3 regions of the Streptomyces sp. NPDC006544 genome follow, and region 2 is predicted to be linked to each of the others. Evidence: riboswitches for the same ligand, from Rfam matches in the RefSeq annotation. Region 2 holds a riboswitch; each other region holds the start of a gene.

Region 1 (10,327 bases), on a different contig from region 2:
CGGGATTAACCCAGGTGAGCGAACGGGAGGGGCTAAACCGGTCACAGCTCGGGAATCGGCCGATAGAGTCGCAATCTGTGCCGTTCCCTGGGCACCGAAAGCCGGTACTGCCGCCCTGACCAGCGGTTCTTCCCATCAGCCACCGAGCACGACCCCCAGGAGTCATGGCGCACGCGGGGGAGGCCCCCGCGGGGCGGGCCTCCGAGGCCCGCCGCCATGCCAGGGGGTGAGCTCTTGTCTTCGGTTCACAATGCCGGTGTGCCGACACTGATCGGCTCGGTACAAAGGGCGTTGAGGCTGCTGGAAGCGGCGGGTTCCCATAGCGAGGGGGCCCCCGCGAAACAACTGGCACGCGAGGCCGGGCTCCCGCTTCCCACCGCGTACCACCTGCTCCGCACCCTGACGCACGAGGGCTACCTGCGCCGGGAGAGCGGGGTCTTCTTCCTGGGGGATGCCGCAGGCAGGCTGGCCGGTGGCGGCCTCCAGCAGAAACGTCGCAGCATGATCCTCGACTCGCTCGCGCACTTCCGCGACGCGGTCGGGGCCCCCGTCTACTTCGCGGTCTACCGTGAGGGTGAAATCGAAGTCGTGGGCGTATCGGACACTCCGGCCAATCCGGCCTGCGAGGAGTGGGCCGATTTCCGCGAGACCGGCCATGCGCACGCCATCGGGCAGTGCCTGCTCGGCCAGCTCGACGAGAAGACCCGCAAGGACCATTTCGACCGGCATCCGGTCGAGGCCGTCACTCCCTACACGGTGGCGGACCAGCACGCTCTGGAGCAGCGGATCGGCTCCATGGAGCGGATGCAGCCGGTGACGGAGAGGCAGGAGTACGTCCTCGGCACGGTGTGCGCGGCCATCCCGATCACCGCCGGCGACACCGCCGCGACCATGGCGATTTCTCTCCCCCTGCACCAGGAGAATCGATTGCTGTATGTAGTCGATCGACTACGGAGTGAAGTAGGCGCGCTGTTGAGTACCCTCTCGTTCTCTATCAGTATCTGAAAACTCACTCCTTGTGATCTGCATGCGCTTCCACCACTCTTGTCAAGAGGCGCTGGGGGATCATTCCTGGCCACTTCCACTACAGCGGGGTAGGCAATGCGCGATTCGGTACAGGCAGAGGTCATGATGAGCTTCCTCGTTTCCGAGGAGCTCTCGTTCCGGATCCCGGTGGAACTCCGGTACGACGCTCGTGACCCCTACGCAGTCCGCCTGACCTTTCACCTTCCGGGAGACGCGCCGGTGACCTGGGCGTTCGGCCGGGAGCTGCTTCTCGACGGCATCAACAAGCCGTGCGGTGACGGCGACGTCCACATCGCCCCCACCGATCCGGAGGAACTGTGCGACGTCCACATCCGGTTGCAGGTGGGCTCGGACAGGGCTCTCTTCCGTGCGAGCGCGGCGCCGCTGGTCGCCTTCCTCGACCGCACCGACCGAATCGTTCCGCTCGGTCAGGAGCGCAACCTCGGAGACTTCGAGGAGAACCTCGACGAGGCGCTCGACAAGATCCTCGCCGAATCGCAGCAGAACGAGCAGAACGCGGGCTGACCGCGCCGAGCAGCACGCCCCACCACACGGACCGCAGCGCCGGGACCGACACCGTGGGGGCCGACACCGTGAAGACCGCACCACGGAGCGGCGCGCCGGCACGCCGAGTGCTCCGGACCCGCCGTGCCGTACGACGGACCGCGCCCGCGACCTGACCGCCCGCGCCCGCCGGTCCGCCGATCAGTGCTCGCCTCTCACCTCTTACCGCTCACCGCTTGCGGCGGCGGCCCCGGCCGCCGCGCAGCGGACCCGCGGCCACTGCGGCTGCCGGCGACGGCGATTCCGCCCGGTCGGCGGAGACCACGAGGGCGGCCAGTGCCGTCGTCACGGGAACCGAGGCCACCAGTCCGATCGAGCCCACGAGGGTCCGTACGATCTCCTCCGCGACCAGCTCGCTGTTGGCCACCGAGCCCATGCTGCTGTTCGCGATCGAGAAGAGCAGCAGGAGCGGCAACGCGGCGCCCGCGTAAGCCAGAACCAGGGTGTTGACCACCGAGGCGATGTGGTCCCGACCGATCCGGATGCCTGCTCGGTACAGCTGGCGAGGGCCCATCGACGGGTCGGCCTGGTGGAGTTCCCAGACGGCCGACGTCTGGGTGACCGTCACGTCGTCGAGTACGCCGAGCGATCCGATGATGACACCCGCAAGCAGCAAACCGCTCATGTCGATGTGCGGGTAGAGCCCGTGGATCAGCCCGGTGTTGTCGTCGGTGTTTCCGCTCAGGAACGCCCAGTCGATGAACGCCGAGCCCAGCACGCCGATCAGCACCAGCGAGACGATGGTGCCGAGGACCGCGACCGAGGTGCGGGCGGTCAGGCCGTGGCACATGTAGAGCGCGATCAGCATGATCGCGCTCGCCCCCACCACCGCCACGACCAGCGGATTCGAACCCTGAAGGATCGCCGGCAGGATGAAGAGGGTCAGTACGCCGAAGCTGACGACGAGTGCGATGAGCGCGAACACCCCGCGCATCCGCCCGACGAGGACGACCGCGAGGGCGAAAATGCCGGCCAGTACGGCCATCGGGAACTTACGGTTCACGTCGATCACGGAGTACTGGAGGTCGCGGGGCGCGTCCGGGGCGTAGGCGACCACCACTTCCTGGCCCTTCGTCAACTGCCGCGGTGCGCCGGGCTGGACGATCTCGACGAACGCGCGGCCCTTGTCCGGACCGGTGCTCACCTCGACCGTGGCCTTCTTGCACGCGCCCGTCTGCTCGGCCAGGGCCTCGCGGCCCTCGGGCGTGGAGGTGTCCCCGGTGGCCGGCACCTGTGCGGCATTCACCGATTTACAGTCGACCTGCTGGATCGAGACGACCTCGCCCTGCTGGGTCTGGCGGTCGAAGCCGACCCCGGAACGTTCGTGGGCCGGGGCACCGCCCGGCCAGAGCACGGCCATGCCGATCACGACGGCGGCGGCGAAGGGGATCAGTACGGCCGCGATCACCTTGCGCAGGTGCTTGGAGACGGGGGCCGCCGGTCCGTGGCTGTGGGAATGCCCGTGGGAGTGCCCGGATGCGTGGCCGGGCGCATGTCCCGACGGGTGTCCGGGCTCCGCGTGCGGGTGTTGGAGGTGGCCGGTGTGACCATCGGGATCTGTGGGCTCGGTGAGGGGCTGCGGCGAGGACGTCACCGGCCGATCATCGCAAGAGATGAGGGGGCCCACTGTTCAGCACGCCACAGATGACGCTAGCGTGGGGGCTACTTTGCACAACGCGGGAGCTCGGAGCACCGGGCTGAGAGGGCGCTGATCACCGTTCGCACATGAAGATGCGTACGGGAGGAGGCTGCGTCGACCGCCGAACCTGTTACCGGGTAATGCCGGCGTAGGGAGATTAGGTCACATGACCATTCAGGACGCACACACGCCTGCCGTCAGCCAGGACGCCGACGGCCAGACCGAGCGCCAGCCCGGCTGGCACAAGGGATATGTGGCGGGCTCCCGCCCCGACATCCGGGTGCCGGTTCGCCAAGTGCATCTCACCAACGGCAAGGACGTGACGCTCTACGACACGTCCGGTCCGTACACCGACCCGCAGATCGAGACCGATGTGCGCCGGGGCCTCGCGCCGCTGCGCGAGAACTGGATCATCGGCCGCGGCGACACCGAGGAATACGCGGGCCGCCCCGCGCGCCCCGAGGACGACGGCATCAAGCACACTTCGCCGCGCGGTGGTCTCAAGAACCTCGACGCGGTGTTCCCGGGCCGTCCGCGCCAGCCCCGCCGGGGCCGGGGCGGGGCCGCCGTCACGCAGCTCGCGTACGCCCGCCGGGGCGAGATCACCCCGGAGATGGAGTACGTCGCGATCCGCGAGAACGTCTCCCCCGAGGTCGTCCGCGAGGAGATCGCCGCAGGCCGCGCGGTCATGCCCGTGAACGTGAACCACCCCGAGATCGAGCCGATGATCATCGGCAAGCGGTTCCTGGTGAAGGTCAACGCCAACATCGGCAACTCCGCGGTCACCTCCTCCATCGAGGAGGAGGTCGACAAGATGACCTGGGCGACCAAGTGGGGCGCCGACACGGTCATGGACCTCTCGACGGGCCGCAACATCCACACCACCCGCGAGTGGGTGTTGCGCAACTCCCCCGTCCCGATCGGCACCGTGCCCCTGTACCAGGCGCTGGAGAAGGTCGACGGCCGCGCCGAGGACCTGACCTGGGAGATCTACAAGGACACGGTCATCGAGCAGGCCGAGCAGGGCGTCGACTACATGACGGTCCACGCCGGCGTGTTGCTGTCGTACGTCCCGCTGACCGCGCGCCGGAAGACGGGCATCGTCTCGCGAGGCGGTTCGATCATGGCCGCGTGGTGCCTGGCGCACCACAAGGAGAACTTCCTCTACACGAACTTCGAGGAGCTCTGCCAGATCCTTGCGACGTACGACGTCACGTACTCGCTGGGTGACGGACTGCGCCCCGGTTCCATCGCGGACGCCAACGACGCGGCGCAGTTCGCGGAGCTGAAGACACTGGGCGAGCTGAACACGATCGCCAAGCGCCACCACGTGCAGACCATGATCGAGGGCCCCGGGCACGTCCCGATGCACAAGATCAAGGAGAACATCGACCTCCAGCAGGAGATCTGCGAAGAGGCGCCGTTCTACACGCTTGGCCCGCTGACCACGGACGTCGCGCCCGCTTACGACCACATCACTTCGGGCATCGGCGCGGCGATGATCGCCTGGTGGGGCACGGCGATGCTCTGCTACGTCACGCCCAAGGAGCACCTGGGCCTGCCGAACCGCGACGACGTGAAGACCGGCGTCATCACCTACAAGATCGCCGCGCACGCGGCGGACCTGGCCAAGGGCCACCCGGGCGCCCAGGAGTGGGACGACGCCCTGTCGGACGCGCGGTTCGAGTTCCGCTGGGAGGACCAGTTCAACCTGGCCCTCGACCCGGACACGGCCCGCTCGTTCCACGACGAGACCCTCCCGGCCGAGCCGGCCAAGACCGCGCACTTCTGCTCCATGTGCGGTCCGAAGTTCTGCTCGATGAAGATCTCGCAGGACATCCGGCGCGAGCACGGCGGCGACCTGAAGGCGGATGAGATCCAGGCCGGCATGGCGGAGAAGTCCGCGGAGTTCGCGGCCTCGGGCAACCGGGTCTACCTGCCGCTGGCCGACTGACCGGTCGCCTGCCCGAGCCGAGCGCGGCGTCCCGTGGCCCCGGGGGGAGTCACGGGCCGTCGCGCTTCGCCTTTCACCGCCGGTCCGCGGAGGAGGCTTGTGCTGGAGTGTGCTCCAGCTCCTACAGTGCGCATCCATGAGCATGCGATACCGAATTCTGGGTGGGACCGGCATCGAGGTCAGCGCGCATTGCCTCGGGACGATGATGTTCGGGGCGGTGGGGAATCCCGATCACGAGGAGTGCGCACGGATCATCCATGCCGCGCTCGATCACGGGATCAACTTCGTGGACACCGCGGACATGTACTCAGCCGGTGAGTCCGAGACGATCGTGGGCAAGGCCCTCAAGGGCCGGCGGGACGATGTCGTACTCGCCACCAAGGTGCATTTCCAGATGGGCGAGGGCCGCAACCGCAGCGGGAACTCACGGCGCTGGATCGTGCGCGAGGTCGAGGACAGCCTGCGGAGGCTGGACACCGACTGGATCGACCTCTACCAGGTGCACCGACCTGATCAGGGAACGGACGTCGAGGAAACCCTGTCGGTTCTCGGCGATCTGGTGCGGGCGGGAAAGATACGGGCCTTCGGTTGCTCCACCTTCCCGGCCCAGGAGATCGTCGAGGCGCATCACGTCGCCGAGCGGCGGGCCCTGCCGAGGTTCCGCACCGAGCAGCCGCCGTACTCGATCCTCGCCCGCGGGATCGAGACCGACGTACTGCCCGTGGCCCGGCGCTACGGAATGGGCGTCCTGACCTGGAGTCCGCTCGCGTCGGGGTTCCTGAGCGGTAAGTACCGCCTCGGTGGTGACGTCGATCTCACCTCCGGGCGAGCCGCGCTGACGCCGGCCCGCTTCGACCCCGCGATCCCGGGCAATGTCGCGAAGCTGGAAGCGGTGGAGCAGCTGGTCGAACTCGCCGACTCCCTCGGCTGCACGCTTCCGGAGCTGGCCGTGGCCTTCCCTCTGGCCCACCCGGCCGTCACGTCGGTGATCATCGGTCCCCGGACCATGGAGCAGCTGGAGGCCCTGGTGAAGGGCGCCGGGCTGGTCCTGGAGGACGCGGCTCTTGACCGGATCGACGCGATCGTGGAGCCCGGCCGGAACCTGTACCACCCCGATGGAGCCTGGCGCCCGCCGTCGCTGACGGATGTCGCACAGCGCAGGCGGGCGTTGGCAGACCGATCCGCCGGCTAGCTCTGGCCCGCGGCCGTGGACCGCTCCGATGTTTCACGTGAAACAGGGACCGATGTTTCACGTGAAACGTGGCTCGCCGCGAAGCCGCGATTGACTTCCGTCTGACGGCGGTAGAGCTCCGGCAGGTCGGGTAGGGCGAGCAGACGGTCGCAGGCGTAGAGCGAGGCGGCCATGTCGCCGACCCAGTAGGCGGTGATGGAGTGCTCGAAGAGCAGCCCCCACCGGTACACCCAGGGCTGGACGAAGAGGAGGTCATCCGGGACCGGCTGGTCCAGTACGGCCCGGGTGATCGCGTGCGCGGTGTGGTGGCGGCCCAGGAGCCGGAGCCTGGAGGCGAGTTCGTAGCAGGCTTCCAACCGGACGGGCCGTGACTCCCAGGCTCGGGTGAAGGCGTCCATGGCAGCGGGCCAGTCGCCGGACTCGCCGTGCAGGAAGCCGACTTGGAGCAGGGCGTAGTAGACCTCCTCGTTCCACCCGCCCATGGAGGCGCGACGCTCGTAGAGCTCGATGGCGCCGGCCGCGTCGCCCATGTCACGACGTGTCTGAGCGAGGTAGAAGACGGTGCGGGAGTTCGAGGGGTCCCGTTGGAGCTCGGCTCCGAGCAGACGGGCGTCCCGCTCGAACTTGTCGTGACGGGAGCCGCCGTCGGCGTGGTCCTCGATGGCCAGGACGTCCAGGTTCTCCTGCACTCCCGGCCGCTGGTCGTTCTCGTCGCGGCGGTCGCAGGTGAGGTACTCGTGGGTGACGCCCTCGTACCGCCAGGGCAGGTCGCCGCGGACCAGACGCTTGATCCGGTACTCGGTCTCACCTTCGTGGCGCAGCATGTAGGAGTGTGCGGTGAGCGGGGGCAGCGGGCCGGTGCGGCGCAGGACGAGGTCGGCGTCGAGGAGCAGCAGATAGTCCGCCTTCCCCCGGGCGTGCCCGATATTGAGGCTTCGGTTGTGCCCGAAGTTGACCCAGGGCTCCTCGTGGAGTTCCCCCGGGATCCCGCGCAGTGCGTTGCGGATGAGGTCCTGGGTGCCGTCGGTGGAACCTGTGTCGGAGATGACCCAGGTGTCGATGAGGTCCCGCACGGAGTCGAGGCAGCGCTCGATGACGGCGGCCTCGTTCTTCACGATCATGCAGAGGCAAATGGTCGGCTTCACGGCGGCCGACCCTAGGGACGCCCCCCGGCCGGGCGGGTGCGGCACGCCGGTGCGGACCCGAGTGGCCCTGCTCCTGACCGCCAAGTGGCGGTGTTCACTGGGCCGTTCCACTGACCGGCGGGCGAGCCGGGCGTCCTCCTGGTGTCGCGTTCCTCAGGATGTCCCAGCGGAGCCCGGTCACGCCAACGGACTTCGCAGATCCATTCGATCCGGTGTGCGCGAGGAGCGGTAAATGAATCTTGAGAACAAGGTCCGTACGTACCTGGGGCCCTTGCCCCGGCGGGCCGGTTGGCTGGCGGGAGGCACGCTCGCCTCGGTGGCGCTGGTGCTGGCGGGGATGGTGTCCCCGGCGGTCGCGCTGACCGGCGCACCCGAGGGCCCGGACGACTGCAGAACGGTGCAGCGCAAGGCGGACGGCACCCCGGCGCCAGAGACGGTGGCCGGGACCGGGCAGCTCGCCCACGGCGACGACGACTGCAACGTGGGTCCGACCGGGCCGCGTGGCCCGCGCGGCCCCAAGGGGCCGACCGGCCCGCGCGGCGCCACCGGCCCCACGGGCCCGCGCGGTGCGACCGGTGCCACGGGCGCCACCGGTGCGACCGGTGCGACGGGCGCCACCGGTACCGCGGGCCCGTGCTCCGACATCGACTCGTACAACCCGAACGCGGCCACGCAGATCAACGCCGTGCTCACCGGCGGCAAGGCCTACGCCGGTATCCGGAGCAACACACCCACCATCGCGCCGTTCACCTGGTACGACCTGACGAACGGCGGTACACCGCCGGGGACCTTCCCGGCCGGGGCCTGCGCCATCTCCGTGGGCGCCCAGGCCAACCTCGTCTCGATCGAGGTCCTGACCACCAGCAATCTGATCTACGAGACCACCTGCAACCCCGGTGTGGTGATGGGCAATCCGGTACTCGCGTGCACCAAGACGTGGAGCCAGATCAACCCCGTCAGTACGGCCACGCTTCGGGGCAAGTTCCGCCAGACGCCCGACGAAGCCAACTACCGTGCCAAGGCCGTCAAGAACATCGACGCGTCGGAACTTGCGGAAGCCAACTGAGGGTCACTCCGGCTCGGTCTCCGGGCCGCCGAAGTCCGGGCTCGTGAAGTCCGGAGACGCGTAACCGGGACGGGGACCCTCTGAAGGGGCCCCGGGGCTGGTGAAGTCGGGCCGGGAGTATCCCAGGTTGGGGATGCGCCCGGCCCCCGGCGTGCGGGGGGTCGGGTACGAGGTCACCGCGCTCGGATCGGCCAGCGCGTCCCGCAGGAACGGAATGATGCCGCGCTCCAGCAGAGCGTTGCGCCAGGCCTCCCGGGCCCGTGACACCTCGTCGGGTGCCGCCTCGGTCTCGTCCGCCACCACCTCGGTGGAGCTGTTGCGGACGGCCGTCACCAGCAGCCCGATCACGGCGAACAGCAGCGCGGCGGCCGTGAGTCCGCCGAACAGCCAGCCCGCCGTGAGCATGGTGTCGGCGAACGCCGGTTCGGGTTCGATCATCTTCAGGACGTAGCCCACCAGCAGGAAGATCAGCATGGCGGTGCCGGCCAGGACCGGCGCGAGGACCGCGACCACGGCGCTGACGCCCGCGCCGCCCCCCGCACCCTGCCCGCCGTCCTCTTGCGCGGTCGTTCCGGGCGTGGACAGGATCTCGTCCTGCCGCTCCTTGCGGATCTTCACGTAGTGCTCGTACTCGGCGGCGGCCGCGGCCACCAGCAGCGCGCTGGCACCCATGGCCATGGTGCGCAACTGTTCGGCGTTCAGCCGTTCGCCCAGGGTGGCGAGCTCGGGCCGGTCGTTCGCGGCGCGCAGCGCCTCGTCGAGGAGCCGATCGAACTCCGGGCGGTCTTCGGTGAGCAGGTGCGGAGCGCTGGTCATGTGCATCCCCCGATGCTCCGTGGAGGCCGGTATGCCCGCGTAGACCCGGGCGCCGGCACAAACGGAGGAGAGCCTGCTGCGGATAGAGCGATGGTAGAGCGCCCACGCCGTACGGTGACAGGGGCTTTCCGGAAATACCCTGCTCCGGCGAACCTCAGTCGTTCAACGGCAGTTGTACGACGAGTAGTTTGCCCGCCATCGTCACGCCGCCGTCCATGGCGATGGCCAGGCCCTGCGCGTACACGTGCGGGCCGACGACCTCCGGGCCGCGCGAGTCGTCGCCGTCCTCGGAGCCCACTTCGCCCAGCAGGTACGGGATGGGGCTGTGGCCGTGCACGACGCGCGTGCCGCCGTAGGTGCCGAGGAGTTCACGGACGGCTTGCGGGCCCGTCTCCTCGCTGCGGAAGGCGAAGCGCTTGGTGAACTTGCGGAACAGGTCCCAGGTGATGTCGGCGTCGTTGCGGTTGAGGAGCTCGTGGATGGTGTCGTTGACGTCCTCGACGGAGTCGCCGTAGTCGAGGTAGGCGGTGGTGTCGGAATGGAGGAGCAGGTGGTCGTCCACCAGGACGGCCGCGTCCAGTCGGGACATCCACTGCAGGTGGACGTCCTGGAGGCGCTCCATGTCGGTGCGCTGGCCGCCGTTGAGGAGCCAGGCCGCCTGGAACGTGGCGGTGCCGGCGCCGGAGACGATCGGGGTGTCGCCGAACCGCTTGGCGCCGATGAGGAGCAGCTCGTGGTTGCCCATGAGCGCCTTGCAGTAGCCGCCGGCGGCGGCGGCCTCGGCGGAGAGCCGCATGACGAGGTCGATGACCCCGATGCCGTCGGGGCCGCGGTCGGTGAAGTCGCCGAGGAACCAGAGCCGGGCATTGCCGGCGGACCAGTTGAGGTCGGCGTCGATGAGCCCCTGGGCCTGGAGCTCGGCGAC
Region 2 (10,327 bases):
GGACGGCGCGCTGGTCTTCCCACCCGTCCCCGACCTGCCCTTCAACCCCTACCGGGGCCTCCTGTACACGGCCGAGGAGCTGTTCACGGGACTCGCGCAGGGATACGGGGCCACCCCGGACGCCGAGGCCTACGCCTGGTTCCAGGAGACCCGGGCGGACGGGGACGTCTACGCCTCGATGCTCCGCTCCATCCACGACGACGCCATCTCCGACGCCCTCGACGAGCACCTCGCCGGCGCCCGCGTGGTCGGCGTGATGGGCGGCCACGCCATGGTCCGCGGCGGCGACGCGTACCGGGGCGCGGCGGAACTCGGCCGGTCCCTGAGCCGCTCCGGGCTCACCGTGGCCACCGGCGGCGGCCCCGGCGCCATGGAGGCGGCCAATCTCGGCGCGTACCTCGCCCCCGCCCCCGACGACGCCCTGCCCGAAGCCCTGAAGATCCTGGCCGAGGCCCCGTCCTTCGCACCCTCCGTCTCCGACTGGGCCCGGGCCGCCTTCGCCGTCCGCGAGCGCTGGCCGGCCGTCCTCGGCGGCGACTCGGTGGGCATCCCCACCTGGTTCTACGGACACGAGCCGCCGAACGTCTTCGCCGGGCACATCGCGAAGTACTTCGCGAACGCCACCCGGGAGGACGGGCTCCTCGCCCGGTGCGACGCCGGCGTGGTGTTCCTGCCGGGTGCCGCGGGCACGGTCCAGGAGATCTTCGACAACGCGACGCCGAACTACTACGCGTCGCGGGCCGAGCCCACGCCGATGATCCTCGTCGACCGGGCCCACTGGACCGAGCACCTCCCGGCCTGGCCGCTGCTCCAGGCGCTGGCGCGCGGCCGCGCGATGGAGTCGCGGATCGCCCTCGTGGACTCGGTGGAAGAGGTTCCGGCGGTACTCGCCACAATGTCCTGACCGCGGCCAGGCAACTTCCCGGGCGTTCCGCACGTCTGGCAGAGGTACGCCCACACCGCAAAACCTGCCAGACGTGAACGGAGCCCCCGGGTGCTCATAGGCCTGCTGACCGCTATCGCGGCGTCCATCTGCTACGGCACGGGATCCGTCCTGCAAGCCGTGGGCTCCCGGCGCGCGGCCCGGACGTCCCCGGCCGCCGCCGGGGTCACCCAGCACGGCGGCCCGAACCTCGCGTCCACCGCGAAGGCCGCGATGACCTGGGAGTTCATCGTCGGCACGATCCTGGACTTCGTGGGCTTCGGCCTCGGGGCCCTGGCCGCGCGCCTCCTGCCGCTGTTCCTCTCCCAGACGGTCATCAGCGCCAACCTGGTGATCACCGCCGTGCTGAGCGTGAAGATGCTCGGGATCCGGCTGACGCGCAAGGAATGGACCTCGATCGGCGTGGTCTGCGCCGCGCTCGTCCTCCTGGCGACGGCGGCGGGGCACGAGGGCGGCCACTACGCGCCGGCCGCCACGCACTGGTGGCTGCTGGCGGTGACCGTACTGATCATCGTCGGCGGCACGGTGGCGGTACGCCTCCTCGGCGCCCGGGCCGCGATCCTGGCGGGCCTGCTGTCGGGTCTGGCCTTCGGCGCGCTGGGTGTCGGGGTCCGCATCCTGAACGGCATCGAGCCCTTCTCCCTCACGTCGCTCCTCGCCGACCCGGCCCTCTACGCCATCGTCCTGGCGGGAGCCGGCGGCATGTACCTCCACACGGTGGCGCTCCAGATCGGCTCGGTGAACGGCGCGACCGCCGCCCTCGTGGTCGGCGAAACCGTCCTCCCCGGCGCGATCGGCGTCCTGTGGCTCGGCGACGCGTCCCGCCCCGGCCTGGCCTGGCTGGCGGTCCTCGGCTTCGTCCTGGCCGTCGCCGGCGCGGTGGCGGTGGCCTGGTACGGCAACCACGACGAGGCACAGGCACCCGCGGAGCTCAGCCCCGCGGGCGTCTGAGGCACGGGGTACGGCGCGCGGCCGCGTCCTCGGGGGCCCGGGTGAGGGAGGGCATCCGGGTGAGGGAGGGCGTCCGGGTGAGGCAGGGCGTCCGCGCGGCGGCGCCCTACTCCTCGGGCAGCACGACCACCTCGCCCGGGGCGAAGGTCACCGCAACCCGGTCCCCGACGGCCGGGGCCCCGGCCAGAGAGCACTCCGCCTCCAGCACCGGCCCCTCCCTCGGCCGCAGCAACAGCGCGACGTGGGTTCCCCGGAACGTCCGCGACATCACCTCGCAGGCGAGCCCTTCGGGTGACAGCACCACCCCCGCCGGCCGGATCAGTACGCGCCGCGCCCCCCGCGCGGCCCCGTCGGGAACCGGCACGGCGCCCCAGGGCGTCGCCGCCACCCCGTCCGACACCACCGCCGGCGCCACGTTCTCGAAGCCGAGGAACCGGGCCACGAACTCCGAGGCCGGCCGCTCCCACACCTCCAGCGGAGTCCCCGCCTGCGCGATCCGCCCGTCCCGCATCACGACCACCCGGTCGGCCAGCGCGAACGCCTCGCCCTGATCGTGCGTGACGGCCAGGACGGTCGTCCCCAGTCGCGAGAACAGCCCCTGGAGCTCCACGACCAGCCGCTCCCGCAGCCCCCGGTCCAGTTGTCCCAGGGGCTCGTCCAGCATCAGGAGCCTCGGTGACGGCGCCAGCGCCCGCGCCAGCGCCACGCGCTGCTGCTCGCCGCCGGACAGCGAGGCCACCGCCCGGCCCTGGGCCCCGGGGAGGCCGACCAGCTCCAGGAGCTCCGCGACCCGGTTCCCGGAGGACGCCTTCGAGGAGCCCCGCATCCGCAGTCCGAACGCGATGTTCCCGCCCACGTCCCGGTGCGGGAACAGCTGGTGGTCCTGGAACATCAGGCCCACCCCCCGCTTGTGCACGGGCACGCCAGCCTGGTCGGCGCCGCCGAGCAGCACCCGCCCCCGCGCGACGGGCTGGAGCCCGGCCACCACCCGCAGCAGGGTGGACTTGCCGCTCCCGCTCGGCCCGAGCACGCACACGATCTCGTGCTCGGCGACCTTCAGGTCCACGGCGTCGACGACCGCCCGCTCACCGAAGCGGACCGACACCTCTTCCAGCTGAAGCAGTGTCATCAGAACTCTCCGGAAGTCTTGTCGGACCGCAGTCGCTCCAGCAGGAGCAGCGACACCGCGCACACCAGCATCAGGATCGTGCTCAGGGCCATCGCCTGCCCGTAGTTCATCTCCCCGGGCCGCCCCAGCAGCCGAGCGACCGCGACGGGCAGCGTCGGACGGTCGGGGCGCGCGATGAACACGGTCGCCCCGAACTCCCCGAGGGACACGGCGAAGGCGAAGCCCGCCGCGATCAGCAGGGCCCGGCGCACCATCGGCAGGTCCACCTCCCGCCAGGCCCGCAGCGGCGAGGCCCCGAGCACGGCGGCGGCCTCACGCAGCCGCGCGTCCACCGCCCGCAGCACGGGCAGCATGGTCCGTACGACGAAGGGGACGCCCACCAGCGCCTGGGCCAGCGGCACCAGGATCCACGAGGTCCGCAGGTCCAGGGGCGGCTCGTCCAGGGTGATGAGGAAGCCGAAGCCGACCGTCACGGCCGACACCCCGAGCGGCAGCATCAGCAGCACGTCGAAGCCCCGTACGAAGCGGCCCGCGCGCCGGGTCAGGGCGGCGGCCGCGAGTCCGCCGACGACCAGCGCGATGGCGGTGGCGGCGAGCGCGTACCGCAGGGAGTTCCAGACGGCCTCCAGCGGAGGCACCAGAAACGTCCCACCGCCCGCGCCGGCCTCCTGGAGCGCCCGGTAGAAGCCGAACCCGTGTCCGCCGGGGGCGTCCAGCGACCTCTCGACCAGCACGGCGAGGGGCGCCACGATCAGCAGCAGCACCGTCAGCAGGACCCCGCCGAGCAGGGAGCGCTGCGCCCAGCCGCGCGGCCGGTGCGCGGTGCGCGCCGGGTCGACGAGACGCAGCGCGGTCTCCCGTCGGCGCACGGTCCAGGCGTGCACGCCGAGGATCCCTCCGATGGCGGCGAACTGCACCATCGTCAGTACCGCGGCGGTCGACAGGTCCAGGAGCTGCGCGGTCTGCCGGTAGACCTCCACCTCCAGGGTGGAGTACGCGGGGCCGCCGAGGATCTGCACGACCCCGAAGGAGCTGAAGGTGAACAGGAACACCATGAGCGAGGCGGCGCCCACCGCCGGGACGAGCGCGGGCAGCGTCACCCGCCGCCAGGCGGCGAACCGCCCGGCGCCCAGCACCCGGGCGGCCTCCTCCTGGCGCGGGTCCAGCTGCGCCCACAGTCCGCCGACGGTCCGGACGACGACGGCGTAGTTGAAGAAGACGTGGGCGAGCAGGATCGCCCACACGGTCGTGTCGAGGCGGATCCCCCACACCTCGTCCAGCAGACCGCCGCGCCCCACCAGCGCCAGGAAGGCGGTGCCGACCACCACCGTGGGCAGGACGAAGGGCACGGTCACCAGCGCCCGCAGCAGCTGTTTGCCGGGGAACTCGAAGCGCGCGAAGACGTACGCGCCGGGGAGTGCGACCAGGAGGGTGAGCGCCGTCGACGCGAGCGCCTGCCAGGTGGTGAACCAGAGCACGTCGCCGATGTCGGGCCGGGCCAGCACCTCCCCGATCCGGCCGAACTGCCAGCCCTCGTCGGTCTTGAGCCCGCGTCCGACGATCGCGGCGACGGGGTAGGCGAAGAACAGCCCGAAGAAGACGAGCGGCACGGCCATCAGACCGAGCCTGACGGCCGTGGCCCGCCCGCTCTCCTTCGGTGCGGTGTGCACGGGTCCCGCTACTTCACGACGAGCGCGGACCAGGCCTTGACCCACTCGTCGCGGTTCTTCGCGATGGCGTCGGGGGTCACCGTCTCCGGCTTCTCGATCACGACGCCGTGCTTCGTGAACAGCTCCGGCAGCTTCGCGTCCCGGGTCACCGGGTTCACGAACATCTGGAGCGGCATGTCCTCCTGGAACTTCTTGGAGATCAGGAAGTCGAGGAGCGCCTTGCCGCCCTCCACGTTCTTCGCGCCCTTCAGCAGGCCCGCGAACTCGGTCTGCCGGAAGCAGGTACCCGTCGCGACGCCCGTGGGGGCCTCGGCCGGCTGCGGCTCGCCGTAGAGGACCTCGACCGGCGGGCTGGAGGCGTAGGAGACGACGAGCGGGCGGTCGCCCTTGGCCTTCTTGCCGCCGGCCGAGCCGGAGAACCGCTCGTTGTAGGCCTGCTCCCAGCCGTCGACGACCTCGACGCCGTTGGCCTTGAGCTTGCTCCAGTAGTCCTTCCAGCCGTCCTCGCCGTACTTGCCGGCGGAGGCGAGGAGGAAGCCGAGGCCGGGCGAGGAGGTCGCGGCGTTCTCGGTGACCAGCAGGTCCTTGTACTCGGGCTTGACGAGGTCGTCCAGCGTCTGCGGCGGGGCGAGCTTCTTGTCGGCGAAGTAGGCCTTGTCGTAGTTGACGCAGATGTCACCGGAGTCGACCGGGGTGACGCGGTGCTCCTTGTCGAGCACGAACTCGGGCTTCACGCCGGCGAGCCCCTCGGCCTCGTACGGCGTGAAGATGCCGTTGTCGAGTGCGCGGGAGAGGAGCGTGTTGTCCACGCCGAAGAAGACGTCGCCGCGCGGGGAGCCCTTGGTCAGGATCTCCTGGTTCAGCGCGGCGCCGGCGTCGCCCGACTTCAGGACCTTGACGCTGTAACCGCTCTGCTGCTCGAACTCCTTGAGGACCGTGTCGGTCACGTTGAAGGAGTCGTGCGAGACCAGGGTGATCGTCTTGGACCCGGGGGCGTCGCCCCCGGACTTGTCCTCGGCCTTGCCGCCGCAGGCGCTGAGCGTGCTGACGCCGAGCGCGGCCGCGAGCGCGACGCCCGCGAGCTTCTTGGTGGTGCTCACTGGTGATTCCTCCTGGGATGTCCAGGAGAAGACGCGGCCCTGCCCGGCGCTCTGTCGATCGGACGCCGGGCAGGGCGCAACAGCTTGAGTGGTGACCGAACTTCCTACCCCGAATGACCGGGGCGAGGTTCAGAGGGTCTGCGGTGACGGTTACCGCACTCTCAGCGCTGTGGCGCTCCCCTGTCGGAAATATGAAATTGGTTCGGCCACAGGGTACCCCGCGGCCGAATGCGCCCTTTCACTGGCGGAAACTAGCGCTCCGAGGCCGCGAGCTGGCCGCACGCCCCGTCGATCTCCTGGCCACGGGTGTCACGCACGGTCACCGGCACGCCGTGGCGGGCGATGGCCTCCACGAACGCCTTCTCGTCCTCGGGCCGCGAGGCGGTCCACTTCGAACCGGGCGTCGGGTTCAGCGGGATCAGGTTGACGTGCACGCGCTTGCCCTTGAGCAGCCTGCCGAGCAGGTCGCCCCGCCAGGCCTGGTCGTTGATGTCGCGGATCAGGGCGTACTCGATGGAGATCCGCCGGCCGGACTTCTCCGCGTACTCCCAGGCCGCGCCGAGCACCTCGCGCACGTTCCAGCGGGTGTTCACGGGCACGAGGGTGTCGCGCAGCTCGTCGTCCGGGGCGTGCAGGGAGACGGCGAGGCGGCACTTGAAGCCCTCGTCGGCGAACCGCAGCATGGCCGGGACGAGGCCGACGGTGGAGACGGTGATCCCGCGCTGGGACAGGCCCAGGCCGTCGGGCTCCGGGTCGGTGAGCCGGCGGATGGCGCCGACGACGCGGTTGTAGTTCGCGAGCGGCTCGCCCATGCCCATGAAGACGATGTTCGACAGGCGCGCCGGACCGCCGGGGACCTCTCCGTCGCGCAGCGCGCGCATGCCGTCGACGATCTGGTGGACGATCTCCGCGGTGGACAGGTTGCGGTCCAGGCCCGCCTGGCCGGTGGCGCAGAACGGACAGTTCATGCCGCACCCGGCCTGCGAGGAGATGCACATGGTCACCCGGTCGGGGTAGCGCATGAGCACGGACTCGACGAGCGTGCCGTCGTGCAGCTTCCACAGCGTCTTGCGGGTGGTGTCGTCGTCGCAGGAGATGTGCCGCAGGACGTTCATCAGGTCCGGCAGCAGCTCCTTCTGGAGCTTCTCGCGGGACGCGGCCGGGATGTCGGTCCACTCCGCCGGGTCGTGCGCGTACCGGGCGAAGTAGTGCTGCGAGAGCTGCTTGGCCCGGAACGGCTTCTCACCGATCGCGGCGACGGCCTCCCGGCGCTCCTCGGGGGTGAGGTCGGCGAGGTGCCGGGGCGGCTTCTTCGCTCCACGGGGGGCGACGAAAGTGAGCTCTCCCGGAACAGGGCGGGCCATGGCAGGTACTCCTTGTAAGACGAAAGGCGCGCCGCAGAAGCAGCACGCCCTTCAAGAGTAACCGCCCCGGCCCTGCCGAAGCCTTCCGTCGTACGCCGCCCCCACCCGGCGGAGCTCCGCCGATGAGGAGCCCGCGGCCGGGAGCCGCGCCGACCGGATCAGCCGGCGCCGACGAAGGCGGCGAGCAGCAGCCAGACCACCGGAGCCGTGGGAAGCAGCGAGTCCAGCCGGTCCATGATGCCGCCGTGGCCGGGCAGCAGCGTGCCCATGTCCTTGATGCCGAGGTCGCGCTTGATCATCGACTCGCCGAGGTCGCCCAGCGTGGCGCTGACGGCTACCGCGAAGCCCAGGACCAGGCCCTGCCACCACGAGCCCCCGTCGATCAGGAACTCCATGCACAGCGCGCCGGCCACCATCGCGAAGGCCACCGCTCCGAGGAGGCCCTCGCGGGTCTTGCCGGGGCTGATGCGCGGCGCGAGCTTGGTCTTGCCGAAGCGCCAGCCCACCGCGTAGGCCCCGGTATCGCTGACCACGGTCAGGACCAGGAAGGTGACGACCCGCTGCGGCCCGTCGTCGGCGGTGAGCAGCATCGCGACGAACGTGGCCAGGAAGGGCACGTAGAACGCCGCGAAGATGCCGGCGGTGACGTCCTTGAGGTAGTCCTCGGGCGGCTCGGTCATCCGCCAGACCAGGACGGCCAGCGCCGTCAGGGCCATGGCCACCCAGGCGCCCTCGGCCCCGCGGACGTACCCGGCGATGACCATCGCCGCGCCGCCGATCGCGAGCGGCACCAGGGGGGCCTTGATGCCCTTCTTCTCCTGGAGCCTGGAGGTGAGCTCCCACAGGCCGACGACGACCGCCACGACGACGACGCCGACGAAGACCGCCTTGACGATGAAGAGGGAAGCGAAGATCACCGCTCCGAGGCCGACGCCGACCCCTATGGCGGCCCGCAGATCCCGTCCCGCGCGCTTCTTCTGAGGCGGCGGAGTGGGGTCCTGCGGCGCCGACGAAGGCGGGGGCGACGGGGGGCTGGGCATGGGCTCCTGCGGCGGCGTCTCGGCGCGGAAGAGGGAGCCGCCGTCAGCGGCGGCCCCCCGATCGCGTGCTTCCCGGTCGTCGAAGTCACGGCCGGCGGCATCGGGCACGATGGGCATGGGCCGAGTGTGCGGGCCCACCTGCGCATCGTATGCGGGACCCGCCGGAACCGGCTCCGGCTGCCAGGAAGAGTCGTTCATCAGACTTCGAGGAGCTCGGCTTCCTTGTGCTTGAGCAGCTCGTCCACCTGCGCGACGTACTTCGCGGTGGTGTCGTCGAGCTCCTTCTCGGCGCGGCGCACTTCGTCCTCGCCGGCTTCCTTGTCCTTGACGAGCTTGTCGAGGGCGTCCTTCGCCTTGCGGCGGATGGCGCGGATCGACACCTTGGAGTCCTCGGCCTTGGTGCGCGCGACCTTGATGTACTCCTTGCGGCGGTCCTGCGTCAGCTCGGGGAAGGTCACCCGGATGATGCTGCCGTCGTTGCTCGGGTTGACACCGAGGTCCGAGTCGCGAATGGCCTGCTCGATGTTGCGCAGGGCGCTCTTGTCGAACGGGGTCACGATCGCCATGCGCGGCTCGGGAACCGAGAAGGAGGCGAGCTGGTTGATGGGCGTGATGGCGCCGTAGTACTCCGCCACGATCTTGTTGAACATCGCCGGGTGCGCACGACCGGTGCGAATCGCGGCGAAGTCTTCCTTGGCGACGACGACGGCCTTTTCCATCTTCTCCTCGGCCTCGAGGAGGATCTCTTCGGTCACCACGTGCTCCTGCATGTCAGAAATGGATGGTTCGGGCGGGCGGGGCCGGCGCGGCCCCGCGGGGCTCGGACCGGCGGCGGGTGCTCGGACCCGGAGTGCCCAGGTCCGGAGTGCTCAGGTCCGGGTGCCCTGGTCGCTCACGAGCGTGCCGATCTTCTCACCCTTGACCGCGCGGGCGATATTGCCCTCGGCGAGCAGTTCGAAGACCAGGATCGGCAGCTTGTTGTCGCGGCACAGCGTGATGGCGGTGGCGTCGGCGACCTTGAGGTCGCGGGAGAGCACCTCGCTGTACTCCAGCGCGTCGAACTTCACGGCGTCGGGGTTCTTCTTGGGGTCCGAGTCGTAGACCCCGTCGACGCCGTTCTTGCCCATGAGCAGGGCTTCCGCGTCGATCTCCAGGGCGCGCTGGGCGGCCGTGGTGTCGGTGGAGAAGTAGGGCATGCCCATGCCGGCGCCGAAGATGACGACGCGGCCCTTCTCCAGGTGTCGCACGGCGCGCAGCGGGATGTACGGCTCGGCGACCTGGCCCATGGTGATGGCGGTCTGGACCCGGGAGTCGATGCCCTCCTTCTCCAGGAAGTCCTGGAGTGCGAGGCAGTTCATGACGGTGCCGAGCATGCCCATGTAGTCGGACCGCGCCCGGTCCATGCCGCGCTGCTGGAGTTCGGCGCCGCGGAAGAAGTTGCCGCCGCCGATCACGATGGCGATCTCGGCGCCGTCGCGGACCACCGCGGCGATCTCGCGCGCGATGGCGTGGACGACGTCGGGGTCGACGCCCAGTCCTCCGCCACCGGAGAAGGCCTCGCCCGACAGCTTCAGCATGAAGCGGCGGCCCTTCTTGTCCTGGTCGCTCTTGTCGTCGGGAACGGTGTGGGTGTCCACGCCCTGATTCATGGAGATCTCCTCGTGCACATACGAAGAAGGCCATTGCCGGTGGGTCCTTGCGGTTCCCTCTACGGCAATGGCCTCCTCGTCAGATCTGCGGTCGTCCTGCGCGAACGCGGGCGACTGCTTCAGACCCTACCGGGGTCCGGTGTCCGTCGCGTACGGACGGACTCAGATGCCGACCTTGATGCGCGAGAAGCGCACCAGGTTGACACCGGCCTCGTCCAGAACCTTCTGGACGGACTTCTTGGCGTCCAGGGCGTAGGCCTGGCCGAGCAGGGTGTTGTCGCGGAAGAAACCGTTCACACGGCCTTCGACGATCTTCGGGAGGGCGGCCTCGGGCTTGCCCTCCGCGCGGGTGACCTCTTCGGCGACGCGGCGCTCGGACTCGACCACGTCGGCCGGGACGTCGTCCTTGGAGAGCCACTTCGGCGCGAACGCGGCGATGTGCTGCGCGACGCCGCGGGCGACCTCGGCGTTCTCCTTGTCG
Region 3 (10,327 bases), on a different contig from region 2:
GCACCGACCCGGCCGAGTTCAAGGCGGTCGAGTTCTACTCCTCGCACGAGGCGCTGCTGCTCGACTACGAAGGCGCTCTCACCCGTACGGACTCGCGCACCGGCAAGCTGTACGACACCTCCGGCCACATGGTCTGGATCGGTGAGCGCACCCGCCAGCTGGACCACGCCCACATCGAGTTCTGCTCGCAGATCGCCAACCCGATCGGCGTGAAGCTCGGCCCCACCACCACGGTGGACGAGGCGCTGACGTACATCGACCGCCTGGACCCCGACCGCCAGCCGGGCCGGCTGACCTTCGTCGTCCGCATGGGCGCCGACAAGGTCCGCGACAAGCTCCCCGAACTGGTCGAGAAGGTCACCGCCTCCGGCGCGAACGTCGTGTGGGTCACCGACCCCATGCACGGCAACACCTTCGAGGCGGCCTCCGGCCACAAGACGCGCCGTTTCGACGACGTGCTCGACGAGGTCAAGGGCTTCTTCGAGGTCCACAAGGGCCTCGGCACCCACCCGGGCGGCATCCACGTCGAGCTCACCGGTGACGACGTCACCGAGTGCGTGGGCGGCGGCGACGAGATCTTCGTCGACGACCTGCACCAGCGCTACGAGACGGCTTGCGACCCCCGCCTGAACCGCAGCCAGTCCCTGGACCTGGCGTTCCTGGTGGCCGAGATGTACCGCGACCAGTAGGCGCGATCTTCACGCTGTAGCTTTCGACGACGATGGGGCGCGGATCGATGTGATCCGCGCCCCATCGTCGTCGCCAGGGGTTTTAGGGTTGCCTAACTTTCGGTACGGTTAGGTAAGCCTCACCGAATACGGGATGGCTCGCCGAACCGTTCCTGTCAGGGAGGTGAACCGCGTGTACGTCTGCTCTTGCTTCGGGATCACCGACAAGCAGGTCAAGGACCACGCGGCCGCCGGGGCCTGCACCCCGCGCCAGATCGCATCGGCCACCAAGGCCGGCACCGACTGCGGTTCCTGCGTGCGCACCATCCAGGGCCTCCTCGGGCGCGGGGCCTGCCCGCGCCGTGAGCTGCTGGAGAAGGGGAACGCGGCGGCCGTGCTCGCCGCCGACTCGGAGCTGGTGGCCCCGCCCGTACTCGCGGAAGCGGCCTGACACCTCCACCGCCCCGCGGCCCGGCAGGGCGCAGGCCCCCGGCGTCAACCGCCCGGCGGACCGGTCAGCTGGGCTGCTCGATGAGCTGCGCGATGTAGAGCGCCTCACCGATGGACTCGATGAGCTCGAGCTGGGTGTCGAGGTAGTCGATGTGGTGCTCCTCGTCCTCGAGGATCTCCTCGAAGAGCCGCGCCGAGGTGACGTCGCCCTTGCCGCGCATGACCTCGATACCGCGCTTGAGGCGGTCGATCGCCTCGACCTCGACCTGCCGGTCGGCCTGGAACATCTCCGTCAGCGTCTGGCCGACGCGCACGTGGAAGAGGCGCTGGTAGTTCGGCAGACCGTCGAGCATCAGGATGCGCTCGGTGATCTTGTCCGCGTGCTTCATCTCGTCGATGGATTCTTCACGCGTGTACTTGGCGAGCTTGGTCCATCCCTTGTTGTCCTGGATGCGGTAGTGCAGCCAGTACTGGTTGATGGCCGTCAGCTCGCCGGTCAGCTGCTCGTTCAAGAACTCGAGGACCTCGGGGTCGCCCTGCATCGCAGAGGCTCCTTCCAAGCAATGTCAGCAATGTGACTGGGCAGGTGCGCGCATCCTCGCACCGCCGCCCGAGGCAGTCCAGTAAGTGCCTCCTTAGTGGGAGTTGCCGTGACTTGCCCGAATCGGCCCGTACCTGGTCGTGACCACCCCGCCACGTCTGTCACCATGGAGTCATGGGTCAGCCGGAAAGCCGGGAATCTCCGGGATCAGAGCAGCTGGAGCTTCCCCCGGGGCAGCGTTTGCAGCGAGGCTGGCCGGTCACCCACTACGGGCCGGTGCCCAAGTTCAAGCCGGACCGCTGGGAGTTCCGCGTCTTCGGCGCGACCGCCGACGGCGAGAAGCACTGCTGGAACCACGAGGAGTTCGCGGCCCTGCCGTTCGATTCCGTCGTCGCGGACCTGCACTGCGTGACGAAGTTCAGCATGACCGGCGCCGAGTGGGGCGGGGTGCTCACCCGCGCGATCCTCGGTCTCGCTCCGCCGTCCCCCCAGGTCACGCACGTGATGGTCTGGGCCGAGTACGGCTTCAGTTCCAACATGCGCCTCGCGGACTTCTCTTCCGAGCGGGCCCTCTTCGCCACCCACCAGGGCGGTGAACTGCTCACCGCCGAACACGGTTTCCCGCTGCGGCTCGTCGTGCCGCACCTGTACGCGTGGAAGGGCCCCAAGTGGGTCCGCGGCATCGAGTACATGACGGCGGACCGCCGCGGCTTCTGGGAGGAGCGCGGCTACCACAACATCGGGGACCCCTGGCGGGAACAGCGCTACTCCTACCAGGAGGAGCCGGGGGACGGCCCCGAGCTGTAGCTCCGCCGCCCGCGCCCCCTCGCTCAGTGGTGGTACCGGTGGACGACGGCGTGCCCCTGGCCGCGGCCGATCATCCACCGGTTGACGGGGGTCGTGACGACGAAGGCCAGGGCCAGCGAGATCGCGAGGGCGAACCAGAACAGCGCGTCCGAGAGCCCGGCGTCCATGGCGCCCGGCCACAGGACGATCACCCCGTTGTCGATCAGCTCCATGACGGCGATCGAAAGGGTGTCCGCCGCCAGAGCCACCCGGACGGCCGTACGGAGGTCCACGCCGGCCGCGCGGACCGCGCGGACGGTGAGCGCGTAGCCGAAGAAGAACGCCAGGGCGATGGCAAGGACCGTGGTGGGGAGGTTCTCCCAGCCGAGCGCGGTGCCGATGACCATGCCGAGCACCTCGCCGATGGCGCACCCGGTCAGGCAGTGCAGGGTGGCCCTCGCCGCCGTCGCCCAGCTGACCTTCGCGGTGCGGTGCCCGTCCGGGTGTCCGTCGGGCCCCTGGTGCCGGTGGTGCTCGTCGTGTCCGTGGTGGTGGTGGTGGTCGTGCTCGTGCTCGTGCGCCTGCTCCATGACGACCCCCTGATGGGAAGACCCGGGAAGACCCGAGCGGCGGCTCTGTCGGCGTAGGACACAACCGTATACCCCCCTGGGGTATTCCTCGGGCTATCCGAGACCGCGGAGCTCCTTCAGCAGTGCCACGTCCGCCGCGTGCCCTTCCTTGCCGCCGGGAGTCTCCGTGATCAGGGGGACGCCCTCCATCGCCGGATGCGTGAACAGTTCCGCGAAGGCGTCCCGGCCGATGTGGCCCCGCCCGATGTTCTCGTGCCGGTCCTTGTGGGCGCCCACGCCCTCCTTGGAGTCGTTCGCGTGGACCAGCTTCAGCCGGCCCTCGCCCACGGTGTCCACCAGCAGGTCCAGCGTCTGCTTCGTCCCGCCCGGCTCGGCCAGGTCGTGCCCGGCGGCGAAGACGTGGCAGGTGTCCAGGCAGATCCCGAGCTTCGGATGGTGGTCGAGCGCGTCGAAGTACGGGCCGAAGTCCCAGGTCCGCGAGCACAGCGAGGAGCCCTGCCCGGCCGTCGACTCGAGCAGCAGGAACGGGTCGTCGTCGTGCGTCAGCTCGTCCAGCAGCGGCAGCATGTGCTCCCTGACCTGCGCGTACGCCGCCTCGCGCGGGCGGCCCCCGGTCGCCGAGCCGGTGTGGACGACCACCCCGAGCGCCCCGATCGCCCGGGCCCGGCGCAGCGAGTGCCGCAGGGACTCCACCGACTTCTCCACGGTCGCCTCGGTGTGCGAGCCGAAGTTGATCAGGTAGGGGGCGTGCACGTACGCCGGGACCGACTCGGCCGCGCAGCTCGCACGGAACAGCTCGTCCTGCGCCGGGTTGCCGGCCGGGGTGGCCCAGCCGCGCGGGTTCGCGACGAAGACCTGGACGGCCTCGGCGCCCATCTCGCGGGCGTAGGCCAGGCCGACCGAGGCCAGCCCGCCCGCCACGGGGACGTGCCCGCCCACGGGGTTGCGGCGTGTCGAATGGCTCATGGCGGTGCTACAGCCCCTTGGTCCTGATGGTGATCGTGCTGCCCTCGGCGGCGCTCTGGCCGCCGGGTACCGACTGGGATTCGATGGTGTTGCTGAAGAAGGGGAAGGGCTTGTCGACCTTCACCTTGAAGCCCAGCCCCTCCAGGGCCTTGCGGGCCGCGTCCGCCTCCTGGCCGGTGACGTCCGGCACCGGGATCTGGCGGGGGCCCTTGGACACGGTGAGCATCACCGCGTCGCCGGCCGCGGCCTGGGAGCCGGCCGCCACCGACTGGTTGGCGACCGTACCGGCGGGGGAGGGGGAATTGACCTGCTCGGGAGAGGTCTCCACCTTCAGGCCGAGCCCCTCCAGAGCGGCCTTGGCCTGGTCGAGGGGCTTGCCGGCGACGCTCGGGACCGGCACCGGCCGGCCCTTGCTGACCACCATCGAGACCGCGGTGTCGAGGGCGCGCTTCGGGCCGTCCGCCGCCGGGTCCGTACTGATCACCGAGCCCTGGGCGACGTCCTGGCTGAAGGCCTGCGTGACGATCCCGAGGGCGAGACCGGCCGAGGTCAGCTCCGCCTTCGCCGCCTCCAGCGGCTTGCCCTTCAGGTTGGGCACCGCGACGACCTCGGGGCCGCGCGAGATGGTGACGACGACCGCGGCGTTGCCGCGGATGCGCTTGCCGCCGGCGGGATCGGTGTTCATCACCGTCCCCTTGGCGAAGCCGTTGCTGAACTTCCGGTCGACCCGCTTCACTCCGAGGCCGGCCGCCGACAGCTGGGACTTGGCCTCCGCCTCGCTCTTGCCGAGCAGGTTGGGGACCTTGGTGAACTGACCCGAGCTGATGTACCAGACGCCGGTGCCGAAGCCGAGGGCGAGCAGGACGCCGACCACGACGAGCAGCATGCCGCGGCGGCGTATCCGCGGTCCCGACGAGGCAGGCGGCAGCGGCGGGGACGCGAGCCGGGAGGTGTGGGAGACGGCCGGCTCCACCGGCCGGGCGATCACGCTGGTGCGGTCCTCGGCGGCGGTCCGCTCGGCGGCCCGCGCCTGCGGCGGCGCGGCGTCCAGCTCGGCCTCGACGAGCTGCGCGCGGGCGTCGATGGCCAGCCCGAGGAGCGCGGCCGCGTCGTACGGGCGCAGCTCGGGATCGCGCGCGGTGGCGTACGCGACGAGCTCGTCCAGCGCGGCGGACAGTCCGGGGACGGCGGCCGACGGCGGCGGGACGTCCTCGTTGAGGTGCTGGTAGAGGACCTGCGCGGGGTTGGTGCCGGTGTGGGGCTTGCTGCCGGTGAGCATCTCGTAGAGCACGACCCCGCAGGCGTAGACGTCCACGCGGGTGTCGGTGACCCCGTTCTGGATCTGCTCGGGTGCGAGGTAGGAGACGGTGCCGAGGATGGAGCCGGTGGTGTTCGTGACGGCGTCGACCGACCGGACCAGCCCGAAGTCGGCCACCTTCACGCGGCCGTCGTCGCCGATCAGTACGTTCTCGGGCTTCATGTCGCGGTGGACGAAGCCGGCCCGGTGCGCGGCGCCGAGGGCGGCGAGGACCGGTTCGAGGATGTCGAAGGCCGCGCGGGGCTGGAGCGCGCCGCGCTCGCGCAGCAGGTCGCGCAGGGTGCAGCCGGAGACGTACTCCATGGCGAGGTAGGTGTACGGCCCGTCCGTGCCCTGGTCGAAGACGGCCACGACGTTGGGGTGGGCGAGGCGGGCGACGGACTTGGCCTCGCGGATGAACCGGTCGACGAAGGCGCCGTCGGCCGCGAGGGCCGGGTGCATCACCTTCAGCGCGAGGATCCGGTCGAGGCGGGTGTCGACGGCCCGGTAGACCGTGGCCATGCCGCCGGCCGCGATGCGGGCGTCCACGCGGTAGCGGCCGTCGAGCGTCCGCCCGACGAGGGGGTCATCCAGGGTCGTGTCCACCCGGAGATTCTACGAGGGCCGCGCTCGGGTCCGAGCCGGGTACCGGACGGTTGCAGCGCAGCTGTGACGTGACCGCCCGCGGGGCCGCGGCCCGCGGCCCCGCGGGCCTCAGAACGCCGGGCGTTCCGGGTCGAGGGCGGCGCGGCCCTCCACCGGCGAGGAGGCCTCCGCGAAGCGGCGCTGCGGGATGCGGCCCGCGCGGAAGGCCAGGCGCCCCGCCGAAACGGCGTCCCGCATCGCGGCGGCCATCAGCACCGGGGACTGCGCGCGGGTCACCGCCGAGGCCAGCATGACCGCGGCGCACCCCAGTTCCATGGCCAGCGCGGCGTCCGAGGCGGTCCCGGCCCCCGCGTCGAGGATGACCGGCACGCCCGCCCGTTCGATCATCAGCTCGAAGTTGTGCGGGTTGCGGATGCCCATCCCGGAGCCGATCGGAGACCCGAGCGGCATGATCGCCGCGCACCCCACGTCCTCGAGCTTCCGCGCGAGCACCGGGTCGTCGTTCGTGTAGGGCAGGACCGTGAAGCCCTCGTCGACCAGGATCTCCGCCGCGTCCAGCAGCTCGACCCCGTCGGGCAGCAGCGTCCGCTCGTCCGCGACGACCTCCAGCTTGATCCAGTCGGTACCGAGGGCCTCGCGCGCCAGCCGGGCCGTCAGCACGGCCTCGCCCGCCGTGAAGCAGCCCGCCGTGTTGGGCAGGACCGCGATCCCGAGCCGGGTCAGGACGGAGAGCACCGAGCCCTGGACCGTCGGGTCGAGGCGCCGCATCGCGACCGTGGTGAGTTCCGTGCCCGACGCGGCCAGGGCCCGCTCCAGGAGGTCCAGGCTCGGGGCCCCGCCCGTGCCCATGACCAGGCGCGAGGAGAAGGTCCGGCCGCCCAGGGTGAATACGTCGTCCGACATGTCCGCCATCCGGATCAGCCTCCCTGGACCGCGGTGAGGACCTCGACGCGGTCGCCCTCCGACACGGAGGTGTAGGGCCACTGGCCGCGCGGCACCACGGTTTCGTTGAGGGCCGCGGCGACGCCCCTGGTGGCCTGGGTGAGGGTGGCGACCACGGCCGCGAGCATCGTGCCGGCCTCGACCTCGAGCGGCTCGCCGTTGACGGAGATGGTCATGCGTACGACTCCTGTCGCGTGAGGGCGAAACGGCGCGGGGTGAAGGGGCGGGCGATCTCCGGCAGTTCGCCGGTGGTCAGCAGCTGCGCCATGACGTCGCCGGTCAGCGGGGTCAGCAGGACCCCGTTGCGGTAGTGCCCGGTGGCCAGGTGCAGGCCCGGCAGGTCGGTGGGGCCGAGCAGCGGGGCGTTGTCCGGCGAACCGGGCCGCAGCCCGGCCCGGGTCTCCACCAGCGGGAGCTCGGTGATGCCGGGCACCAGCTCGTGGGCGTCGCGCAGGAGCTCGTAGACCCCGCCCGCGGTGACGGTGGTGTCCCAGCCGAGTTCCTCGCTGGTGGCGCCGATGACGAGTTCGCCGTTCTCGCGCGGCACCAGGTAGACGTGGCTGCCGCGCACGACGGCCCGTACGGTCCGGGACAGGAACGGCGCGTACGCGGGCGGCACCGCGAGCCGCAGCACCTGGCCCTTCACCGGCCGTACGGGGGCCACGACCTGCGGCGGCACGCCGTCCAGCCGGCCGCTGAGCGAGCCCGCCGCCAGGACCACCTGGTCGGCACGCAGCTCCGTGGCGTCCCCGTCGTCGAGGACCGCGCCGACCGCCCGGTCGGCACCGGTCAGCAGCCGGGACGCGGTCGCCCGGTGGAAGGACACCCCGGCACGCTCGCAGGCGGCGAGCAGTGCGGCCGCGAGCCGGCGGGGGTCGACCTGGTGGTCGCCGTCCACGCGCAGGCCGCCGCGTACGCCCGGGGCCAGCATCGGCTCCAGGCGGCGGCACTCGCGGCCGGTCAGCCACTGCGACTCCAGGCCGCAGCGGCGCTGGAGCGCGTGCAGTTCGCGCAGGTGGAGGCGGTCGTCGGCGTCGAGGGCCACGGCGAGGGTGCCGCAGGCGCGGTAGCCGATGTCCATGCCGCCGCTGGCGTCGGCCAGTTCGGCGGCGAACTGCGGGTAGCGGGCGGCGGAGGCGAGGTTGAGGCCGAGCAGGGTCTCCTCGCCGTAGTGCAGCTCGGTGACGGCGGCGAGCATGCCCGCCGCGACCTGCGCGGCGCCGCCGCCGGGCGCCGGATCGGCGAGGGCGGTGCGCAGCCCGGCGCGGGCCGCCCGCCAGGCGGTGACCAGGCCGATGATGCCGCCCCCGACGACGAGGACGTCGTAGCCGGAACTGCGGCTCTTCCTCGGTGGGTGCGCGGATGGATGCACGGTCGTGTGCACGGATGGATGCATGGGCGTCCAGCCCCTCCCTTCGCCGGCATGACCCGGATCAGGTTCGTACGGTCGGAGGCCGGCCAGCCTCCCTCTCAGCCCGGTGCGCCCGGACTCCCGCGATAGGTTCGGTGGCCAGAGTAACGCCGGGGCCGGGGGCGGGTAAGGCTGCCTCCCCGGTCCCGGAGCCCGCCCGGGCGGCGCGCGCTGCCCGACCGCTATTCCTGACGGGCCGTCAGATGGTTAGGGTGGGCCGGGTGAGCGAGCAGACGGAACAGACCGAACACACCCAGCGCGCCGTCGTCGTGGTCGGCGCCGGCATGGCCGGGGTGCAGACCGCGGTCGCCCTGCGGGAACAGGGCTGGACCGGCCCCGTCACCCTCCTGGGCGCCGAACCCCACCAGCCCTACGACCGCCCCCCGCTGTCCAAGGCGGTCCTCCTCGGCAAAGCCGAGGACTCGGCCTTCGACGTCGACTTCGAGGGGCTCGACATCGAACTGAGGCTCGGGGTCGAGGTCACCGGCCTGCGGGCCGCCGAGCGCGAGCTGGACACCGAGGCGGGCCCGGTCCCGTACGGGGTCCTCGTGCTGGCGACCGGCGCGCGGCCGCTCACCCTGCCCGGCGCCGAGGGGATCCCGGGCGTGCACCTGCTGCGCACCCTGGACGACGCGGCCCGGCTGCGGCCCGTGCTGGCGGCCGGATCCGCGGTGGTGGTCGTCGGCGCGGGCTGGATCGGCGCGGAGTTCGCCACGGCGGCGCGCGAGGCGGGCTGCGAGGTGACCGTGGTCGAGGCGGCCGACCGGGTGCTCGCCGGAGCCCTGCCCGCGGAGGTCGCCGAGCCGATGGAGCGCTGGTACGCGCAGGCGGGCGCCTCCCTGCTGACCGGCGTGCGGGTGGCCTCGGTCGAGGCGGGCCGGGTCCTGCTGGCGGACGGGCGCGCGCTGGCGGCCGGAGCCGTCGTGGTGGGCATCGGGGCCCGCCCCGCGACGGACTGGCTGACCGGGTCGGAGGTCGAGCTGGGCCCGGACGGGGCGGTCGTCGCGGACGGCCACCTGCGCACCTCGGTGCCCGGGGTCTACGCGGTGGGCGACTGCGCCTCCTTCCCGTCGGCGCGGTACGGGGCGCGGCTGCTCGTGCACCACTGGGACAACGCACTGCAGGGCCCGAGGGCGGTCGCCGCCGACATCGTGGCCCGCGCATCGCAGGCGCGGGACTCGGCTGCCCCGGATGCGGCTGCCCCGGACTCCGCGGCCCCCGGCCCGGCGGGCCCGGTCTACGACCCGGTCCCGTACTTCTGGTCGGAGCAGTTCGGCCGTTTCGTGCAGTACGCCGGCCACCACGGCGGCGCGGACGCACCGCTGTGGCGCGGGGATCCCGCGGCCGACACCTGGTCGGTGTGCTGGCTGCGGGACGGCGCCCTGGCCGCGGTCCTCGCGGTGGGCCGACCGCGCGACCTGGCCCAGGGCAGGCGCCTCATCGAGTCGGGTGTGGCCGTGGACCCGGCCAAGGTCGCCGATCCGGCGATCGCGCTGAAGTCGACGGTGCTCTAGCGAGATGGCAGGCTTGTGCCCGTGACCGAGATTGACGCAAAGATCGATGCCCTTGTTCCCGCCTGGCTGTACCTCCCCGACATCGCGGAGATGCTCGACATCGAAGTGACGAAGGTTCGCCAGCTGGTCAAGGAAGGTCAGCTGCTCGCGGTGCGCCGCGGCGAGAACCGCTCCCTCCAGGTGCCCGCGGCCTTCATCGACGGGGACAAGATCGTCAAGGGCCTGGTCGGACTGCTGACCGTGCTCCGCGACGACCGGTTCTCCGACACGGAGATCCTGGAATGGCTGTTCACCCCCGACGACTCCCTGCCGGGCACCCCGGTGCAGGCGCTGAGCGAGAATCGCGGCACGGAGGTGAAGCGCCGCGCTCAGGCGCTCGCCATCTGACCCGACCCCGCGGCCGGGCAGTACGCGGCCGGAGCGGTACGCAGCCGGCGCGGTAGGCGGCGAGAGCAGCAGGCCGTAAGAAGAAGCAGTACGCATCAGCAGTACACGGCGCAATGCCACACGCGGTGTGCGGGGCCCCGGCGCGGGCCCCCCCCCCCCGACGAAAGAA

Evidence for each region. Region 2 has a riboswitch for thiamine pyrophosphate ahead of ABZY44_RS13840 (thiamine ABC transporter substrate-binding protein). Riboswitches for the same ligand answer to the same signal wherever they lie in the genome.
Region 1: linked by a shared signal. The riboswitch ahead of thiC (phosphomethylpyrimidine synthase ThiC) and the one ahead of ABZY44_RS13840 (thiamine ABC transporter substrate-binding protein) in region 2 are both predicted to bind thiamine pyrophosphate.
Region 3: linked by a shared signal. The riboswitch ahead of thiO (glycine oxidase ThiO) and the one ahead of ABZY44_RS13840 (thiamine ABC transporter substrate-binding protein) in region 2 are both predicted to bind thiamine pyrophosphate.

What each region holds. Positions count from the first base shown of each region.
Region 1 is NZ_JBEXOV010000017.1:25,255-35,581, forward strand. Features, by position in the region: gene ABZY44_RS11120 (helix-turn-helix domain-containing protein) at 217-1,005, shown strand; gene ABZY44_RS11125 (SsgA family sporulation/cell division regulator) at 1,102-1,551, shown strand; gene ABZY44_RS11130 (YibE/F family protein) at 1,760-3,217, opposite strand; TPP riboswitch at 3,257-3,401, shown strand; gene thiC (phosphomethylpyrimidine synthase ThiC) at 3,396-5,183, shown strand; gene ABZY44_RS11140 (aldo/keto reductase) at 5,326-6,375, shown strand; gene ABZY44_RS11145 (glycosyltransferase) at 6,372-7,496, opposite strand; gene ABZY44_RS11150 (hypothetical protein) at 7,753-8,586, shown strand; gene ABZY44_RS11155 (hypothetical protein) at 8,590-9,408, opposite strand; gene ABZY44_RS11160 (metallophosphoesterase) at 9,557-10,327, opposite strand, start outside.
Region 2 is NZ_JBEXOV010000023.1:34,310-44,636, reverse strand. Features, by position in the region: gene ABZY44_RS13860 (Rossmann fold nucleotide-binding protein) at 1-904, shown strand, start outside; gene ABZY44_RS13855 (hypothetical protein) at 995-1,894, shown strand; gene ABZY44_RS13850 (ABC transporter ATP-binding protein) at 2,001-3,023, opposite strand; gene ABZY44_RS13845 (iron ABC transporter permease) at 3,023-4,639, opposite strand; gene ABZY44_RS13840 (thiamine ABC transporter substrate-binding protein) at 4,702-5,793, opposite strand; TPP riboswitch at 5,877-5,985, opposite strand; gene rlmN (23S rRNA (adenine(2503)-C(2))-methyltransferase RlmN) at 6,045-7,157, opposite strand; gene ABZY44_RS13830 (phosphatidate cytidylyltransferase) at 7,316-8,395, opposite strand; gene frr (ribosome recycling factor) at 8,395-8,952, opposite strand; gene pyrH (UMP kinase) at 9,067-9,846, opposite strand; gene tsf (translation elongation factor Ts) at 10,009-10,327, opposite strand, start outside.
Region 3 is NZ_JBEXOV010000028.1:53-10,379, reverse strand. Features, by position in the region: gene ABZY44_RS15775 (class II 3-deoxy-7-phosphoheptulonate synthase) at 1-689, shown strand, start outside; gene ABZY44_RS15770 ((2Fe-2S)-binding protein) at 862-1,119, shown strand; gene bfr (bacterioferritin) at 1,184-1,660, opposite strand; gene ABZY44_RS15760 (sulfite oxidase-like oxidoreductase) at 1,834-2,466, shown strand; gene ABZY44_RS15755 (DUF4396 domain-containing protein) at 2,490-3,035, opposite strand; gene ABZY44_RS15750 (deoxyribonuclease IV) at 3,129-4,001, opposite strand; gene pknB (Stk1 family PASTA domain-containing Ser/Thr kinase) at 4,009-5,904, opposite strand; gene ABZY44_RS15740 (thiazole synthase) at 6,013-6,807, opposite strand; gene thiS (sulfur carrier protein ThiS) at 6,822-7,022, opposite strand; gene thiO (glycine oxidase ThiO) at 7,019-8,242, opposite strand; TPP riboswitch at 8,240-8,352, opposite strand; gene ABZY44_RS15725 (FAD-dependent oxidoreductase) at 8,461-9,771, shown strand; gene ABZY44_RS15720 (Rv2175c family DNA-binding protein) at 9,793-10,158, shown strand.